2 linked regions of the Rhodoligotrophos appendicifer genome follow. The protein of the gene in region 1 interacts with the protein of each later gene in a pairwise test. Links are inferred from orthologs where the notes say so. Each region holds a gene or a part of one and is shown in the gene's direction. Other genes may lie near its edges.

What was found.
Region 2: the proteins of hfq (region 1) and rho interact in binary tests that used the Escherichia coli proteins (3 or more experiments, as listed by UniProt). The link is inferred for Rhodoligotrophos appendicifer from one-to-one orthologs.

The regions. Positions count from the first base shown.
Region 1 is NZ_VHKL01000007.1:295,625-302,056, reverse strand. What follows is about bases 1,281-4,122. They hold hfq (RNA chaperone Hfq), read left to right. Parts: upstream 1,281-2,498; coding sequence 2,499-2,747; downstream 2,748-4,122. Other genes in these bases: hflX (GTPase HflX), read left to right, coding at 2,755-4,122; trkA (Trk system potassium transporter TrkA), read left to right, coding at 1,281-2,321. Also shown: nitrogen assimilation response regulator NtrX, read left to right, coding at 1-873; more of trkA, read left to right, coding at 942-1,280; more of hflX, read left to right, coding at 4,123-4,143; mazG (nucleoside triphosphate pyrophosphohydrolase), read right to left, coding at 4,144-4,953; FKM97_RS17125 (MBL fold metallo-hydrolase), read right to left, coding at 4,998-5,810; FKM97_RS17120 (TatD family hydrolase), read right to left, coding at 5,807-6,432. UniProt on the Escherichia coli protein: RNA chaperone that binds small regulatory RNA (sRNAs) and mRNAs to facilitate mRNA translational regulation in response to envelope stress, environmental stress and changes in metabolite concentrations.
Region 2 is NZ_VHKL01000001.1:597,542-604,061, forward strand. What follows is about bases 1,378-4,307. They hold rho (transcription termination factor Rho), read left to right. Parts: upstream 1,378-2,165; coding sequence 2,166-3,449; downstream 3,450-4,307. Other genes in these bases: hemE (uroporphyrinogen decarboxylase), read left to right, coding at 1,378-1,495; hemJ (protoporphyrinogen oxidase HemJ), read left to right, coding at 1,499-1,936; FKM97_RS02835 (thioredoxin domain-containing protein), read right to left, coding at 3,550-4,307. In the rest of the region: FKM97_RS02815 (pyruvate, water dikinase regulatory protein), read right to left, coding at 1-27; more of hemE, read left to right, coding at 434-1,377; more of FKM97_RS02835, read right to left, coding at 4,308-5,571; tRNA uridine-5-carboxymethylaminomethyl(34) synthesis GTPase MnmE, read left to right, coding at 5,649-6,520. UniProt on the Escherichia coli protein: Facilitates transcription termination by a mechanism that involves Rho binding to the nascent RNA, activation of Rho's RNA-dependent ATPase activity, and release of the mRNA from the DNA template.

The DNA.
Region 1 (6,432 bases):
GGCTCAGGCAAGGAACTTACGGCGCGTGTACTGCACACTTGGTCCCACCGCACAGACGGGCCTTTTGTCATCTTGTCCGCAGCAACAATGGCGCCGGAGCGAATGGAGGAAGAGCTTTTCGGGGTGGAGAACACAGATGGCTCCCTCGCCCGTATAGGGGCATTCGAAGAGGCTCATGGCGGCACGCTCTTCATCGACGAGGTCGCCGATATGCCCATAGAGACTCAGGGCAAGATACTGCGGGTTCTGGTCGACCAGACGTTTCTGCGCGTCGGCGGCTCGAACCGCGTTAAAGTCGATGTCCGTATCGTTTCCTCCACCTGCAGGGATCTGCCCCGCATGATTGAGCAGGGATTGCTCCGCGAGGATCTCTATCATCGTCTAAATGTGGTGCCGATACGCCTGCCTGCGCTCGGGGAAAGGCGCGATGATATTCCAGCTCTGATTTCACACTTCATTCGCCAGTATTCATCGATATCAGGGCAACCGATGCGCGATGTTTCTGATGACGCGCTGGCTATTTTGCAGACGCTTGACTGGCCGGGAAACGTCCGGCAGCTAAGGAACAATGTCGAACGGCTCATGATATTGGCGGGCGGCGAGCCAGGAACCGAGATCACTGCCTCGATGCTGCCGAGCGAGCTTGGCGGGTTCATGCCGCCGTTGGCCAATGGCAATGGTGCCGAACAACTGATGTCCTTGCCGCTTCGTGAAGCGCGCGAAATATTTGAACGCGAGTATCTAGCTGCGCAAATCGCTCGCTTTGGCGGCAACATCTCAAAGACGGCAGCCTTTGTCGGAATGGAGCGCTCAGCTCTTCATCGGAAGCTCAAGCTTTTGGGGGTAGGGGAAAAGGCGATGGAGCTCCATTAGCTTTGGACCGTATGTAATTTGAACGGGACAGTTGCCCGGGCGTCATCGCACAAGGCCAGCAGAAATCTATGAAGATCATTATCTGCGGGGCAGGGCAGGTGGGTCGTGGCATCGCCGAGCGGCTGGCCCGGGAGGACAACGATGTCACCATTATCGATGTCTCCCCTAAACTGATCCAGGCGGTAACGGACGCGCTAGACGTGCGTGGCTTCGTTGGCCACGGCTCCCATCCTGACATTCTTGAGCAGGCGGGAGCGCGTGATGCGGACATGATCATTGCCGTGACCATGGTCGATGAAGTCAACATGATGGCGTGCCAGATCGCGCATTCACTGTTTGATATTCCAACCAAGATCGCTCGAGTGAGAGCACAAACGTACCTTGATCCGAAATGGCGGACGCTCTACTCCCGTTCGAACCTTCCGATCGACGTGATCATCTCTCCGGAAACAGCCGTGGGCGAGATGGTTCTACGCCGGCTTAACTTGCCAGGCGCCTTCGAAGCCGTTCACTTCGTCGAAGAACAGGTCATCGCGATGGCGATCCGGCTGCGTGACAATTGTCCCGTGGTTGACACACCTTTGCGTCAGCTAACCGAGCTTTTTCCAGACCTCCAAGCCACAGTGGTCAGCATTGTTCGGAACGGTAAGCTTTTTGTTCCCCACGGCACCGACCAGATGCTTATCGGAGATGACATTTATGTAATTGCCGACCGCAGCCAAGCTGAACGTGTTCTGGGCCTGTTCGGGCATGAGGAAAAGCCAGCCCGCCGCGTTGTCATCGCCGGCGGAGGAAATATTGGCCTCTATGTTGCGACCAAGCTCGAAGAGCGCCAGGGGCGGGGCGTTCATGTGAAAATCATCGAGATCAACAGAGAGCGAGCAAGCTTGATCGCAGAAGACCTGCAGCGAACACTGGTCCTGCATGGAAGTTCTATGGAGCAGGAATTGCTGCGTGAAGCTGGAGCCCAAGAGGCTGACGCTTTTGTCGCGCTCACCAATGACGACAAGGTCAATATCTTGTCGGCGGTATTGGCAAAGCATGAAGGCGCCCAGCAAAGCTTCTGTCTGGTCTCCAGCCCAGATTTCAATCCCGTACTCAACACATTCGGCATCGATGCCTATATCAGTCCGCGGGCAGTGACCGTCTCAAGCATACTGCGCCACGTTCGTAGGGGGCGCATCCGTGGCGTCCATCCGGTCCAAAACGGGGAGGGCGAGGTGCTTGAGGTGGAGGCCCTCGAGACCTCTCCAGTGGTGGGCAAGCCCCTACGCGAGGCGGATCTGCCCGACGGTGTTCGGATCGGCGCAATCGTGCGGAACGGGAAGGTTTCGATTCCAAACGGCGCGACCGAAATCAAGCCTCGCGACCGCATTGTTATATTCGCTCTGGCCGGCATGGTGAGGGACGTTGAACATCTTTTCCGCGTGAGCCTCGAATATTTCTGATGCAGCACTCCTGTGGCTTCACAGACACTGTTGCTCGTCGTCGACCCGTCCTATGTATGTTAGCGTCTTGATGGGGCTTTGCCCCAATGCCGACAGGCTTTTGGCCTAAGGCTCGAGACTAGGACGAGCCGCGTGTGTGTGTGCGGCATCCGTCTTCAACATTATGCGGGAACGACAATGGCCTCAGAAAAACAGCAAAACCTGCAAGATATCTTCCTGAACAAAGTTCGGAAAGAACATGTCCCTTTGACCATTTTCCTGGTCAACGGGGTGAAGCTTCAAGGGGTGATCGTTTGGTTCGATAATTTCTGCGTCTTGCTGCGGCGGGACGGGCTTTCCCAGCTCGTTTACAAGCATGCAATTTCAACCATCATGCCCAGTGCTCCGATCAAACTTTACGAGGAAAACGGCGGTAGTGACGATTAAGGGCGAAATGCGAGAAACTGGAGATAGGCGGATTGCGCCCATCTCCTTTCAGGTCGAAGAAAGTTCGGCGACCCGTGCCTATCTGGTGCATGTGGGATTTCGCCGCCGTCCAGGTGCCGTCCTCGGTAGCGAGTCACTGATTCTGCGGGAGGAGGACGAGCGCCTGGAAGAAGCGCATGGGTTGGCGCTGGCCATCGACCTCGAAGTCCAGGGCATGATCTCCGTGATCCTGACAAAGGCGACGCCGGCCACTTTGATTGGCGGTGGTAAAGTCGAGGAGATCGCCGCTGAGCTGAAAGAGCTTGAAGTCGAGCTGGTTGTGGTGAACGCCTCCCTCACGCCTGTGCAACAACGAAATCTCGAACGCGCCTGGAACGCCAAGGTGCTCGATCGCACAGGCCTTATCCTCGAGATTTTCGGCCGCCGGGCGAGGACCCGGGAAGGGCGGATGCAGGTGGAGCTTGCCCATCTCACCTATCAAAAGAGCCGCCTAGTCCGGTCATGGACCCATCTGGAACGGCAACGTGGTGGCTTCGGCTTTCTCGGTGGTCCGGGTGAAACTCAAATCGAAGCCGATCGTCGGGTGATCCAGGACCGCATCGTCAAGATTAAGGTTGAACTGGAAAAGGTGAAGCGTCGCCGTGAGTTGCATCGTGAGAACAGACGCCGGGTCCCTTATCCGATTGTCGCCCTGGTCGGCTATACTAATGCGGGCAAATCCACCCTGTTCAATCAGTTGACCAAGGCTGGAGTTCTGGCTGAAAATATGCTCTTCGCCACGTTGGATCCGACGATGCGACAGCTGAAGCTGCCGCATGGCCGTATGGTGATCCTGTCTGACACGGTTGGTTTTATTTCTGAGTTGCCGACAGATCTGGTAGCGGCATTTCGAGCGACTCTTGAAGAAGTCCTGGAAGCAACATTCATCCTTCACGTCCGTGACATCAGCCATCCGGAAAGCGATGCGCAGGCGGCGGATGTCCTGCAGGTTCTGACCACCCTAGGGCTTGGTGAAGAACGCCGGTCTCATATCACTGAAATTTGGAACAAGATCGACCTGCTGACCCCAGAAGACCGGGCTGCCGTGCAAAATCAGGCGGAGCGCCGTGACGATGTCATTCTTGTTTCTGCCGTAACCGGGGAGGGGGTGCCCAGTCTCCTTGCCGCTGTGGAGCACCGGCTGGCGGAAGCGGCCAAAACCTATTCCTTGTCACTGAAGGGAGAGGATGGTGCTGCGTTGTCCTGGCTTTACGAGACGGGAGAGGTGCTGGAGCGCCGAGAAGCTGAGGATGGCAGCATTGCCTTGATCGTGCGCGTGCCCGCAGAAAAGTCAGAGGTTTTGCGCAGCCGTTACGCGGATGCTTTGTCGGCGCCTGTCGAAATGCCCATGAGCTGACTACAAACCCTTGCTCTTTGCCTCGTCCCACAATCGATCCAGGCCATCGAGCCCCACAGTTTCGAGCTCTTGTCCACTGGCCTTCACACTCTGCTCTATGTGATTGAAGCGCCTAATGAACTTAGCGTTTGCCGACCGCAGAGCGCCCTCAGGATTGATCTCGAGGTGTCGAGCGATATTGGCGATCACGAACAAAAGATCACCTAGCTCCTCGGCAATGTGGGCTTTATCGGTCCCCTCGGCTACAGCGTCCTTGAGTTCCACGATCTCTTCTTCGACTTTCGCAAACACCGGCTCGAGATTGGGCCAATCGAACCCGACCCGTGCCGCGCGCGACTGCAGCTTCACGGCGCGTGTCAAACCGGGGAGGGCCACAGGGATGTCGGCCAAAAGGCTGCTAGAGGTGTCTCCGCCGCCTTCCGTCCTTGCCGACCGTTCGGATGCCTTGATGCCTTCCCACATTCCCTTCACGGCTACGGATTTGACGCCTTCCGCATCGCCAAAAACATGCGGGTGCCGCCGGATCATCTTGGTGACGATCGCTTCGATCACATCACCGAAAGAGAAACTGCCGGCTTCATCTGCCAACCGGGCGTGATAGACGACCTGCAGCTGGAGGTCGCCGAGCTCGTCGCACAAATCCTCCATGTTCAGCCGCTCGATCGCATCAGCCACCTCATAGGCTTCTTCGATTGTGTAAGGAGCGATACTCGAAAAATCTTGTTCGAGGTCCCACGGACAACCGGTCTCGGGCGTACGCAGTGCATTCATCACCGCCAGCAAGGTCTCAATGGATCGGGGATCTCCCAAAGGGTCTGTCATCTCAGAGTGTCGCATAATCTATATTATGGAAACTAAATTGGCTGTGGAGAGGTGAGGTCGAGCTGCATCCCGTCAAAGGCTGGCTCGATATGAGCTGGAAGCGACCTTCTCAGCTGCGCATAGTCCAGGTCGATATGCATATTCGTCAGCACAGCTCTTCGGGGGTGCATGCGCTCGATCCAGAGCAAGGCAGTCTCAAGATCGAAATGGGTGGGATGAGGCATCGGCCGTAAGGCATCGATGACCCAGATATCGAGATTCTCCAACGTTGCGAGGGCTGCATCCGGAATGCCATTGACGTCGGGCGTGTAAGCAAGATTTCCGATCCTTAGCCCCAGCGCCATGATATCGCCATGCTCCAGGTCGAACGGGAGAATCTGGATGGTGCCTCCGGGCCCATCGATCTCTACGGGTTCACCTGCCACAATGGGATGTGCTGTCAGGATAGGCGGATAGCTCGAGCCTGGCGGTGTTTCGAAGCAATAGCCGAAGCGGGCGTGCAGCTCACCCATCGTTCGCTCGTCGGCCCACACCCGCACACGACGCCTTCCATTGATCGCTACGGCTCGCAACTCGTCGATGCCGTGGCAATGATCGGCATGATCATGGGTAAAGATCACCCCATCGAGAATGCCGACATCCGCCATTAGCAGCTGTTCGCGGACATCCGGCGTTGTGTCGACCAGGATCCGCGTTACTCCTGAGTCTCCGGTCTTCTCGATGAGAATCGAGCATCGCCGCCTGCGGTTCTTGGGATTTTCAGGATCGCAAACACCCCAGTGGTTGCCGATGCGCGGCACCCCGGCGGAGGACCCGCAGCCGAGAATAGTAACGCGCAGGCTCATAAACGCGGCACCTTCGTAAACAGACGATGGAAATTGTCTGTGGTGATGTTGGCCATCTCCTGTGCATCCAGTCCTTTTACCTCAGCCAGCGCTTTGAGCGTATGGACCACATAGGCTGGCTCGTTGCGTTTGCCTCGCTTAGGAACGGGCGCGAGATAAGGCGCATCCGTCTCGACTAAGAGGCGCTCCAACGGCACTTCAGCAGCCACGTCCCGTAAAGCTTGCGCCGTCTTGAAGGTCATGATGCCGGAAAACGAGATATAGGCACCGATCTTCAAGCCCCGACGGGCAAGTCGCATATCCGAGCTGAAGCAATGGAGGAGGGGCGTAAAGGCCCCCTTCCCCATCTCCTCCTCTAAGACGACGGCCGTATCGTCTTCCGCCTCACGGCTATGGATGACGAGGGGCAAGCCGGTCTCTCGCGCTGCCGCGATATGGGTGCGAAAGCCTGCCATCTGGGCCTCTCGCGGTGCCAAGTCATAGTGATAATCGAGACCAGCCTCGCCGATCCCAACAACCTTTGGATCCCTTGCGATTTCGATCAGTTCCGCTGCCGTCACGTCCATCTCTTCGCCGGCATTATGAGGGTGGGTGCCAATTGTGGCGAACACATCTTCATAAG
Region 2 (6,520 bases), on another replicon or contig:
GAGATGCAGATGGAAATAGGTCTTCAATTGATTATCCACACCGGGCACTGGAGACCGCAGGACACTATGTGGATAACCCCGGCCGGCTGCTAGACATTGGCAATCTTGTCGTCCCTGTCCAGATTTTAATTAACAATCCGGACGCAGAGCAGCGCTCCTGGACTCGAATCGTGGATAATCTGCAAAAGCTTGGTCAGTCCGTGCACGACCTGTTAATAAAATATTAAGCATGCGGACGACCCATCGAACGCATCCGCACGGTTCCGGTCCTTTTTTGACCGTACCGGAAACAAGTGGAATGCGAGAAGGTGAACAGGGATAAATGCGGGAGCCTGTGGGCAACTCCAACCACGTCTTGAAGCACCGATTCCCACCGTCCACTATCAAGAACAATCCTATTAGAAGATTCTTTAAGATTTGGTAAAAGCCCTTCATGTCCATCTCTCCCGCGACGCCCCAGGCGCCCTCCTCGAAAGCGTTGCTCGCGGTTCTGAGCAGCACTCCTGCCCGTCGTCGCCCCATTTGGATGATGCGGCAAGCCGGCCGCTATCTTCCCGAATATCGGGCGTTGAGAGAGCAGGCCGGCTCCTTTCTCAATCTCTGCTATAATCCGCCCTTGGCCGCCGAGGTGACGCTGCAGCCTTTGCAGCGTTTCGATCTCGATGCAGCCATCCTGTTTGCGGATATTCTCCTCATACCTCAGGCTCTCGGCGTCGACTTGACCTTTGCCGAGGGTGAAGGCCCCGTTCTGTCGACGGTGACCGATGCTGCTGGTGTCGCGGCTTTGAAGTCAGACGGAGCAGCGAGCCGGCTGTCTCCGGTCTATGAGACTGTGGAGCGCGTGGCCGCCGCCAAGGCCGACCACGTGACCCTCATTGGCTTCTGTGGCGCACCGTGGACGGTCGCGAGCTACATGATCGAGGGCCGCGGGTCGAACCGGCAGAAGGCCAGGCTGGCCGCGATCCGCGGGGAAGACTGGTTTGCTCACCTCATGGACATCGTGACGGAGGCCTCGATCGACTATCTCGTTGCCCAGCTGAAGGCCGGTGCCGAAGCTGTGCAGATCTTCGACAGTTGGGCCGGAGACCTTCCCGCCCGGCAGTTTGAGCGATGGTCCATTCAGCCGATCCAGCGCATGGTTGACGGCATTCGCGCAGCCGTTCCCGATGCCAGGATCATCGGCTTTCCCAAGGGCGTTGGCAGTGCGGCACTCTCCTTCGCGAAGGCGACGAATGTCGATGCGGTCGGCGTCGATTCCGCCGTGGCCCTGGACACCATGAAGGATCTATCCCGCCATTGCGCCGTTCAGGGGAACATCGACCCCCTCACCCTCGTCGCCGGAGGAGCCGCCCTCGACGAAGCCGTGGATGATCTGGTGGGTGCCTTGCCGCAGGACCGGCACATCGTCAATCTCGGCCATGGCATCGTGCCGGAGACCCCGATCCAGCATGTGGCGCAATTCGTCGATCGGGTGCGGCGGGGCGACCGGAGCTGATCCGTGGCAGAATGGTATCCCTGGCTCAAGGCCTTCCACATCATCTTCATGGTCAGCTGGATGGCCGGCCTGCTCTACCTCCCCCGGCTCTTCGTCTATCACTGCGGCGCGGTTGCCGGCAGCGATCAGAGCGAGACCTTCAAGATCATGGAGCGGCGCCTCTACCGGGGCATCATGGGTCCGTCGTTCATCGGGACCTGGCTTTTCGGCCTCTCCCTCGCCTATACCCTCAGTCCCGGCATCTGGTCCGATGGTTGGTTTCACATGAAGCTGACGCTCGTCATCATCATGAGCGGCGTCCATGGTTTTCTGGGCGGGCAGGTCAAGACTTTCGCCGCCGACGGAAATCGTCGCTCCGCGCGTTTCTTCAGGATTATCAACGAGGTGCCCGCCGTGATCCTCGTTATCGTGGTCATCCTGGTGGTTGTTAAGCCATTTTAAGGGGCCGACGCGTGAAACCTATTTAAATTCAGTTTGCAATTTGCTACATTGCGCAAAACCGTAAGGCAAATCACTTGCCCATGAAGCGGTGACGGTACGTAATTTCGGTACCCACTCAGCGTCTCTCCTTCCATTCGCCGAGTTCTGTAAAAGGGCGCAAACAGCGCGTTTTTCACCTTTCCGCAGTTCCTCGGACGATCCCCACTCTCTCTTTTGTTACCGGTGCACCATGACCGACCTCTCTGGACTCAAAGAAACCAAGCTTCACGAATTGAAGATGAAGCCGCCGGCAGAATTATTGACGCTCGCCGAAGAGCTCGAGATCGAGAATGCCAGTGCCCTGCGCAAGCAGGAACTGATGTTCGCGATCCTCAAGAGCCTGGCGACGCGCGATGTGGAAATCATCGGCGAAGGCGTCGTCGAAGTTCTCCAGGACGGCTTTGGGTTTCTGAGATCCCCCGATGCCAACTACCTTCCCGGACCTGACGACATCTATGTCAGTCCCAGCCAGATCCGCCGGTTCAACCTGCGCACCGGAGACACCGTCGAAGGCCAGATCAGAAGTCCGAAGGATGGCGAGCGCTATTTCGCGCTGCTGAAGGTCAACACGATCAATTTCGAAGATCCCGACCAGACCCGGCACAAGATCCATTTCGACAATCTGACGCCTCTCTATCCCGATGAGCGGCTGGAGATGGAGATCGGCGATCCCACCGTGAGGGACATGAGCTCGCGGGTCATCGGACTGGTCGCTCCTCTCGGCAAAGGCCAGCGCGGTCTCATCGTCGCTCCGCCCCGCACCGGTAAGACCGTTCTGCTGCAGAACATCGCCCATTCCATCACGACGAACCATCCCGAGGCCTACCTGATCGTGCTGCTCATCGACGAGCGGCCGGAGGAAGTCACGGACATGAAGCGCTCGGTCAAAGGCGAGGTCGTCAGCTCCACCTTCGACGAACCCGCCTCGCGGCACGTCCAGGTGGCGGAAATGGTCATCGAGAAGGCCAAGCGCCTGGTCGAGCACCGCCGTGATGTCGTCATCCTGCTGGATTCCATCACCCGGCTGGGCCGAGCCTACAACACGGTAGTGCCGTCATCGGGCAAGGTGCTGACCGGCGGTGTCGACGCCAATGCTCTCCAGCGCCCCAAGCGCTTCTTCGGCGCCGCGCGCAATATCGAAGAGGGGGGATCGCTCACCATCATCGCGACCGCACTCATCGATACCGGCAGCCGCATGGACGAGGTGATCTTCGAGGAATTCAAGGGCACTGGCAATTCGGAGCTCATCCTGGACCGCAAGGTTGCCGACAAGCGCGTGTTCCCGGCCATCGATATCGTCCGTTCCGGGACCCGGAAGGAAGAGCTTCTGGTTCGTCCCGACGAACTCAAGAGGATGTACGTCTTGCGCCGGATCCTGTCGCAGATGGGCACCGTGGATGCCATCGAGTTCCTGCTCGACAAGATCAAGCAGACCAAGAGCAATGCCGATCTGTTCTCCATGATGAACAACTAGACGGCCTCGGCTGCCCCGGGAATTGGGTGTTTATGAACCCGATCCCCGGTGGGCTGGCCGGCAGGTTATTTCGAGATGCAGGACGTCATAGCCCTCTCGCTCAGCTGTGAGGGCGCTTGATCAACGCTGCAACCTCCTCCGTTTCGGTGACCGGGAGCGAACAGGTCGTACCCCTGCAGAGATACAGGGTAGGGCGACCATCCACCATGGTCTTACCCGCGGCGGGGTGGTCCCGACCGAGCTGGCTCGTCGTCTTCAGCGTGAGGATCATACGGCTGGGGATCGACTGCGCCAACACCGCGCGTCGCAGGGAGCTCGCCTCATCAAAGTCAGAGGCGACGATGATGACCTGGGTGAGCGCCACGAGGTCTTCGAAGCCGTTCAGCATCCCGGCATGGGAGAAGATGTTGCCCACGGCGTCACCGCTGAAGGTGGCGAGAATGGCCTCGGCACGCCGGGTATGCTCGGTATGGCCGGTCGCTAGAGCAAGACGGGCCAGATTGCCGACCATCGTGGCGTTTGCATTGGGTGTGGCATCGTCGAGGGAGAGCTTCTGTCGCGTGATGAGCGCCTCCGCATCGCTGGCCGTGTAGAAATATCCGCCGTCTCGGACATCCCAATAATATGTGTTGAAGGGCTCAATCAGGTCTTCGGCATCAGCGATGAACCGGTCCTCGCCCGTCGCCTCGTAGAGCGAGAGTGCTGCCTTGATGAGGTTCGCGTAATCATCGGCGATCGCGGTATGGCGGGCATGGCCCTCCCGTAAGGAATGACGGAGTCTGCCCTCGATCCTCATCTGCGTCAGGATGACGTCGAACGCGTCGCGAGCTGCCTGGATCCAGGATGGGTTTTCGAAAGCCGCCCCGGCTTCCGCCAGAGTTGCGATCATGAGACCATTCCAATCCGCTAGAACCTTGTCGTCCCAACCGGGCCGAATACGGCCCTCCCGGGCTTTGAGGAGCACGGATCGGGCGTCCCTCAGTTGCGACTCCCGTGCGTCATCAAGGAGGGCCGGGTGATTCAGGCGATTGAGGATGGTATGTCCATCCCAATTCCCCCGTTCCGTGACATCATAGACGGAACAGAAGAGCGCGCTCATCTCAGGCGGCAGAATGGCTTCGATCTCTGCGCGCGACCAGACATAGAACTTGCCTTCGACGCCTTCGGAATCCGCATCAAGGCTGGCGGCGAACCCGCCGGAGGGTGCGATCATCTCTGAGAGCAGCCACGTCACGGTCTCCTCGATTCGGGTCCGGAACAGGTCATTGCCGGTGTCCTGCCATACCAGGATCATGAGGTCGAGGATCTGGGCATTGTCGTAGAGCATCTTTTCGAAATGCGGGACCAGCCAGGCCGCATCGACGGAGTAGCGGGAGAAGCCGCCTGCCAGATGATCATAGATCCCGCCTTGGCCCATATGGGTGAGGGTGGTGACGACGCTGTCGCGGAACCTGTCCTCCCCCCTGCGCAGATAGGCGCGCCACAGCAGGCTGAACAGCGGCACTTGTGGAAACTTCGGGGCGCCGCGCAAGCCTCCCTGGATGGGATCGGTGATGTCGACGATCTGGCTCGCCGCCTGATCGAGCAGATCCAGCGACAGGGGTGCCGGCTGTGACCGTGGCGGCGCGCGGAGGGCTGCTGCGAGCGCCTCGCTGTTATGGCGAACCTTGTCGGGCTCGGTGTGGTAGATCCGCGAGATCTCGGTCAAGACATGAGGGAAGCCCGGCCGGCCATAGCCCGACTCCGGTGGAAAATAGGTGCCGCCCCAGAATGGCTCCCCCTGCGGAGTCAGGAACATGGTGAGGGGCCATCCGCCCTGCTCGCCAAGTCGGTGCAGGGCATCCATATAGATCTTGTCGATGTCGGGCCGTTCCTCGCGATCGACCTTGATATTGACGAACCGCTCGTTCATGAGTGCCGCGATTTCTGGGTTTTCGAAGCTCTCATGGGCCATGACATGGCACCAGTGGCAGGCGGCATAGCCCACGGAGAGCAGGATCGGCCGGTCCAGCGACTGGGCAAGCGCCAAGGCGTCAGGCCCCCAGGGCATCCAATGCACCGGGTTGTCCTTGTGCTGGAGGAGATAGGGACTGGTTTCCCGGGCGAGGAGGTTGGATGACATTGGACTTTCCTGGGCTTCGTCGGAACACCCGATGGTAACGGCGAAATGCGCACATGGTGCCGGAGCTTTTGTTTCACGTGAATCCTGATCGCGCAGTGAATCGAACGGTCGACACGATCTTTGCCCCCTCTTCCGGTGCCGGACGGGCCGCAATTGCGGTTGTCCGGTTGACCGGACCTGAATGCAAGACCGTCTGTATAAGGATCTGCGGTGACGTCCCGCCCCCGCGTCGTGCGTCGCTGCGCAGAATCCGCAACCCCGATACGAGTGTCGTTATCGACCAGGCACTCGTGCTCTGGCTGCCTGGCCCCTCGACCTTTTCGGGCGAGGATATGCTTGAGCTTCACCTCCATGGCGGCCCTGCCGTCGTCGCAGCGGTGCTCCGCACTCTGACCAGTCAGCCGGGACTGAGGCCTGCGGAGGCCGGGGAGTTCAGCCGCCGCGCCTTGGACAATGGTCGGATGAGCCTCGTCGACCTTGAAGGACTGAGCGATTTGATCGCGGCAGAGACCGAGGGTCAGCGCCTTCAGGCACTGCGTCAGTCCAGTGGCGAACTCGACCGGGTCTTCGAGGGCTGGCGCGCGAGGGCCCTGGGCCTTCTGGGTCATCTGGAAGCCCATATCGATTTCGTGGACGAAGAGGGCGTGCCGGACGAGGTTGCTGCGGAAGTGCGCCGGCGCGCAGGAGAGCTTGCCCGCGACATCACCGGCTATCTCGGCGATGGCCGTGGGGGAGAGCGTTTGCGCGAGGGCTTCACCATCGTGCTTGCCGGACCGCCCAACGTCGGCAAGTCCAGCCTGATGAACCGTATCGCCAAGAGAGATGTGGCGATCGTCGCCAATCGCCCGGGAACCACCCGTGATGTCCTCGAAGTGCACCTCGATCTCAACGGTTATCCCGTCATCCTCATCGACACCGCTGGAATCCGGGACGCCGAGACGGACGAGGT